DNA from 2 places in the Clostridium sp. HMP27 genome. Region 2 is predicted to be linked to the other one. Evidence: a T-box and tRNA genes for the amino acid it is inferred to sense, from the RefSeq annotation. Region 2 holds a T-box; the other holds one or more tRNA genes.
What was found. A T-box is a leader RNA that pairs with one kind of tRNA and senses whether it is charged. The one in region 2 lies ahead of leuS (leucine--tRNA ligase), so its partner is inferred to be a tRNA-Leu.
Positions count from the first base shown of each region.

Region 1 (3,309 bases), on a different contig from region 2:
AAGCCCCCCTACCCATAAAGCAAGTACTGTATAAAATGGAGCCATAGCTGAGCCATAATTAGGTATTGCGAAAAGCTTATTTTCTTTCATTTCTATAGGATTTGCTAAAAACTCACTTTCAGCCTTTGCATCTCTCTTTAATATATTTATGATCTCATTAATTTTTTCATCATCACTTAATCCTCGTAATTTTTCAGCTCTTTCATGCATATCATTTTGAATTCCAGGAAACTCCTCTTTTATTTCCTTCAATCGATCACTTCCCATACCTACTCCATCACTAGCTAGTTGAAGTAAACTATCAATTAAAGGAATATTATCTTGAAAATTTTCAAGCATGACAATGCCGTTACTAGATATACCTTGAAGATCCTTTAGAGAATCATTAATTGCAGGTTCAGTTTCAGTATCAAAGGTGTTAATAATTTCATCTGTAAAATCCATAATATCATCAGCACCTTGAATTGCTGCGCGTATGCTCTCAGGTAAAACCTCATTTCCTTCGTCCATTGTTGTAATTATAGAGTTAATAACTCTCCTTTGGCCTGACATTTCACTTTTAATAGCTGAAAGATTACTAATAAATTTTCTTATAATTTTACTACCATTTTTTGTTATAGTTGTATCAACACTATTAAGTTTTTTATCTAGTGAATTTAGAAGATTTATTTGTGAATTAATTTTTTTTATTCCATCTGAATATATATCACTTACATTATCTAAAATTCTTCTTAACCCTCCACTATTATTTTGAAAGTTATATGCTGAATTTAAAAGCGTTTTAGCCGTATTTGTTGTGTCTTTTAAAAGAGTTAAATCTGACTTAATAGCTGGAGATATATTATCCATAACATTTATTGATTTTCCTAAAGCTTCATCTCCTGTTTTAGCAATATTAATAGTTTTATTCAATGTATCAGATATATTTTTTGTATTGCCCTGTACCTTTTCCATATACTCTTTAAAAACTAATGATCCTGAATAAGCATCATCTATATGTTTTGCAATTTCAGGCATTCTATTATCTATTTCAATAATACTATCTGCAAGTTTCTTTAGTTGAGGCTTATTATTTTCCAATGTAACTCCAAGTTGGTTACTCATAGATAAAATTGTATCACTAGCTGTTTTAATAAATGTTTTTGTAACTTCTTCTTGTAAACTACTTGCTCCTTTTCCAGTAATTTTAGGAGCTATAGCATTTACTTTTTCATTAACTGTATAAATTAGTTCCGATTTTTTAGGACTTTTTTCAGTTACAATAGAAAGCAAGTTCTTTGAAAAATCCTTTGTAATTGTTATAGTGGCATAATACTTTCCCTTTTTTACACCATTTTCAGCTTCACTTGCATTTACAAATTTCCATCCTATATCCTGATTACTTTTTAATTTACTTATCACTTCATTCCCAACATTAATTTTTACGTTTCTAAATTCAGTACCCTTGTCCAAATTCACCACTGCTACAGAAAGATTTTTTGTATTTGAATATGGATCCCAAGAAGCTTCAATATTAAACCACGCATAAAGAGAAGGTAGTACAGTTATGCCAATTATTATAATTATTGCTACATAATTTGTGATTATATTTTTTATATCTCTTTTGTAAATTTTAAAAATCCCTCTTAAACTGTCTTTCAATTTTTTCATAATTTTGCAACCCTTCTTTGATAAAATTAATATTATAAACTCACCCAACTTATTATACTACTCAGTACAATAAATTAAAATAGTAAATGCAAAAAAACTACCTAACTAGTAGGTAGTTTTAAATCCCATCTGGTGCAGATGGCGGGATTTGAACCCGCACGCCCTGTGGACACTACCCCCTCAAGATAGCGTGTCTGCCGTTCCACCACATCTGCAAATCATTATTACTTATGCATTTTTATTATATCAACATCAATGTTAACAGTCAAGTGGCATAGATTAAATTTTATCTTCCATATAAAAACTTATAAATATTATAACTTACCTTAACCTTTTTCACGTACTTATCCGTTTCTTTAAATGGAATATAACTTAAAGTTTCTCCATCCTTTGAATATCTAGTGTCCTTTAGCCACTTTTGTACATTCCCCTTACCACCATTATACGAAGCTAATGCTAAATCAAAATTATCAAACTGCTTAATAAGATCACTTATATACCAACATCCCATATTTATATTATAATCTGGTATAAAAAGTTTTTCTTCACCATGGCCCTTTATATCCATTTTCATAGAAATCCATTCTCCAGTTTCAGGCATGATTTGCATCAATCCTTTTGCACCCTTTGAAGAAACAGCGCCTGGATTAAAACTGCTTTCTGTCCTTATAATTGCAGCTATTAAGTATGGATCCACTTCATATTTATCTGCATATTTATATATACTTTCAGAGTACTTTAATGGATAAAATTTTCTCACTATAGATGGAACTTTAAACAAATAAAATGCTACAACTATTACTAAGATTATTTTTATGACTTTTTTCAAAAAACTTACACCCCCGATTTTATCACTCTCACAAGTCTTTCAACTTGTTTTTTAGTTTCTTCTATAGTAAAGGTATTATCTATTATAAAATCTACTATCTTTCTTTTTTTGTTTAATGACATTTGTGAGTTAATTCTATCCAAAATTTCTTCATATTTTAATTTATCTCTTTCCTTCACTCTTTCAATTTGAGTCTCTCTATCTACCCAAACTAATATATTAAAATCCATACATTCATTAAGCCCTTGCTCTATAAGAGTTGGTGCATCTACTACACATGCCATTTCTCCCAGCTTTTCATATTGATTCATTTGATCAAATATTTCTTTTTTTATATACGGAATTATAATTTCTTCATACTCTACCCTTTTTAGTGGGTTTTTAAATATAAAGTTCCCAAACTTTCTTCTAATTAGCTCTCCATTTCCATCTATAAATTCCACTCCAAATTTTTCTTTAATAGTTTCAATAATTACGGGATATTCCTTTAAAACCTCTCGTGCTATAATATCTGCATCAACTATAGGTATACCCTTTTCTTTTAATAAGGAAGATATGGTAGTTTTTCCACTACCAATCCCTCCAGTTAATCCAATTCTTAGCATATTGCCATTATACCTTCTTAAGCACTCTGTTTTCAACTGGTAAAAACTATATAATCTGATATTTTTCCCATCTTCATTTAGTTCTCTACTTTGCATCATACCAGCTTTCTCCTTCATGCATATCTACTTCTAACGGTACATTAAGAGGCATTACATTTTCCATGGAATTTTTCACAATTTCTCTTACCTGTTCTAGTTCACTTTTTTCCACATTTAATATAAGTT
Region 1 covers NZ_JMFY01000017.1:105,592-108,900, reverse strand. The annotation lists gene DP68_RS08245 (YhgE/Pip domain-containing protein) at 1-1,650, opposite strand, end outside; tRNA gene DP68_RS08240 (tRNA-Leu) at 1,781-1,865, opposite strand; gene DP68_RS08235 (lytic transglycosylase domain-containing protein) at 1,937-2,479, opposite strand; gene coaE (dephospho-CoA kinase) at 2,485-3,084, opposite strand; gene polA (DNA polymerase I) at 3,170-3,309, opposite strand, start outside.
Region 1: it has a tRNA-Leu gene. The T-box ahead of leuS (leucine--tRNA ligase) is inferred to sense a tRNA for this amino acid. The anticodon was not compared.

Region 2 (3,309 bases):
TTGAAAATGAGAAATCCCTATGAAGTGTTAGGTATTAAACAAGGAGCCTCTCAGGAAGAAATAAAAAAGGCTTATAGAGAACAGGCAAAAAAATATCATCCAGATCAATATGGTAATAATCCTTTAAAGGACTTAGCTGAAGAAAAGATGAGAGAGCTAAATGAAGCTTATGATTATCTTATGAAAAACGGTCAAAGTACTTCATATAATGGCTCTAATAATAATTACAACTCTTCTAATTCTAATAATTACAGCGATTATAATAGTATAAGAATGGATATACAAAATGGAAACTTTAATTCCGCCCAACAAAAGCTAGAAAATATAAATGTAAGAAATGCAGAATGGAATTACCTTATGGGACTTGTATACTTAAGAAAGGGTTGGCATGATTCATCTTATCAATATATTCGCAATGCTTGTAACATGGACCCTTCAAATTCAGAATATAGAGAAGCTCTAAATCGCATCAACAGTATGAATAACTCTTATAGGGAACCTTATTATTCTACTAGAAGAAATGATAATGGTATGGGTGACTTATGCCTTAAACTTTATTGCGCTGATTGCTGCTGCGAATGTTTAGGTGGAGATTTAATTAGTTGTTGTTAATTAAAATATCATAACTAGTTCAAATTAGGAGATGATGACTTTGAAAAGTTCTCATATATCAAAGGGAGGCTTTCTTACAGCCCTAGGTGTCTTATTAATATATCTAAGTACTATAATACCTACAAATAAGATTTTTATATTAGGAATAGCTTCCTCCTTAACTCCTGTAGCCTTAATATCTACAAGTTTGCAAAACACCATAGTTATGTATATTGCTACTTCCATTATAAGTTTTTTGTTATTAGGGCTTAGAGGACAAGTGATTTTATATATTATTTTCTTTGGAACCTATGGAATTATAAAATTTCTTATAGAAAGAATTAGAAATTCAAAGCTAGAATGGCTTTTAAAATATCTATTTTTTAATTTGTGCTTATTTTTGTGTTATCTTTTATACAAATTCTTATTTTTAGGAGAAGTTGATTTAACTAAAATCAAATTGCCTATACCTCTTTTTATTATGGCCTTAGAAATAGCCTTCTATTTTTATGACTATGTGCTAACTTATGCAATACATTATGTTAAGACAAAACTTCTAAAAAACTTATAAAAAACTGTTGACACATTTTAATAATTTGATATAATAATAAATGTCGACAATATGGTCGACAAAAAAATAGATATAATGCCCATTAGCCAAATGGTAAGGCACCTGCCTCTGGAGCAGGCATCCTGTTGGTTCGAGTCCAGCATGGGCAGCCATAAGAACTCTTGTTAATCAAGAGTTCTTCTTTTATAACTTTATAGGTATTGACATTAAAATCTATTTAGTATAAAATTTAATAAAATTTTATATTTAAAGGCTTTGAACAGGAGTAGTAGTAATTTTATTACTTTTAGCGAGCTGTTGTGTGGTGTAAAACAGTAGTAATGAATTATGAACTCGCCTTGGGAGCTTATCTGTAGAAAAACAGATACGGTTATTCCGTTAAAATTTTAAGAGAAAGCTAATCCTTAGCTTTAAATAGAGTGGTACCGCGGAGTTTAAACCTTCGTCTCTTTTATTAAGAGACGAAGGTTTTTTGTTTTATAAATAAATATATAAAATTCAAATTAAAGGGAGCGATAATATATGGCTAACTACAGCACAAAAATTGATGAAAAGTGGCAAAAAAAGTGGGAAGAATCAAAACTATATAAATTCGATAAAAATAATCCTGGAAAAAAGCTTTATGTTCTTGAAATGTTTTCTTATCCATCTGGAAGTAAACTTCATGCGGGACACTGGTTCAATTACGGACCTGTAGATTCATGGGCAAGAGTTAAAAAAATGCAAGGATATAATGTATTTCAACCTATGGGTTTTGACGCCTTTGGTCTTCCTGCAGAAAACTTTGCTATAAAAACAGGAATACATCCTTATGATTCCACAATGAAAAACATTGAAACCATGGAAAAGCAACTAAAAGCTATGGGAGCAATGTTTAACTGGGAAAATGAGGTTATAACTTGTAAAGAAGATTACTACAAATGGAACCAATGGTTATTTTTAAAGTTATATGAAAAGGGTCTTGCTTACAGAAAAAAAGCTCCTGTTAATTGGTGCCCTAGCTGTAATACTGTTCTTGCAAATGAGCAGGTTGTTGATGGCAGCTGCGAAAGATGCAGTACAGAGGTTACAAAAAAGAACTTAACTCAATGGTTCTTAAAAATTACAGATTATGCAGATGAGCTTTTAGAAAAGCTTGATACCCTAGATTGGCCTGAAAAAACAAAATCAATGCAAAAACACTGGATTGGAAGATCTACAGGAGCTGAAGTTAACTTTAAAATAGATAACTCTAATTTAGAGTTTAGTGTATTTACCACAAGAGCAGATACATTGTATGGTGTAACTTATGTGGTGCTTGCCCCTGAAAACGAACTAGTGGATAAGGTTACTACAAATGAATATAAAGAACAGGTAGAAGCATATAAAGATGAAACTAAAAAACAATCTGATATAGAAAGACAATCCATAACTAGAGAAAAAACAGGAGTATTTACTGGTTCTTATGCTATAAATCCTGTAAATGGACGCAAGGTTCCTATTTGGGTTGGAGATTACGTATTAAATACCTATGGTACTGGTGCAGTTATGGCCGTTCCAGCTCATGATGAAAGAGATTTTGCTTTTGCAACTAAATACAATCTTCCAATTGAAAGAGTTGTAGATGGTGGAGATCTTCCTTATACAGACCCAGGAACTATGATAAATAGTGAAGAATTCAATGGAATAAATTCTGAAGAAGCAAGAAGCGCTATTGTTAAAAAGCTTGAAGACAAAAAATTAGGCTCAGAAAAAATAAACTATAGATTAAGAGACTGGCTTGTATCTCGTCAAAGATATTGGGGTACACCTATTCCAATGATACATTGTGATAAGTGCGGAACTGTCCCAGTACCTGAAGATCAGCTGCCAGTAAAGCTGCCATATGACGTTGAATTTGCTCCAGATGGTAAATCTCCTCTTGCTAAATCAGAGGAATTTATAAATACTACTTGCCCAGTATGCGGTGGTCATGCAAAGAGAGAAGCAGATACTTTGGATACATTTGTATGTTCTTCTTGGTATTACTTAAGATATGCAGATAATAAAAATGATAAAGAAGCTTTTAATTCTGAAATGATTAACGAAATACTTCCTGTGGATAAGTATGTAGGAGGCCCTGAACATGCTTGCATGCATCTTTTATATGCTAGATTTATTACAAAGGC
Region 2 covers NZ_JMFY01000001.1:134,621-137,929, reverse strand. The annotation lists gene DP68_RS00655 (DUF5685 family protein) at 1-23, shown strand, start outside; gene DP68_RS00650 (DnaJ domain-containing protein) at 7-612, shown strand; gene DP68_RS00645 (hypothetical protein) at 647-1,162, shown strand; tRNA gene DP68_RS00640 (tRNA-Gln) at 1,239-1,314, shown strand; T-box leader at 1,409-1,615, shown strand; gene leuS (leucine--tRNA ligase) at 1,685-3,309, shown strand, end outside.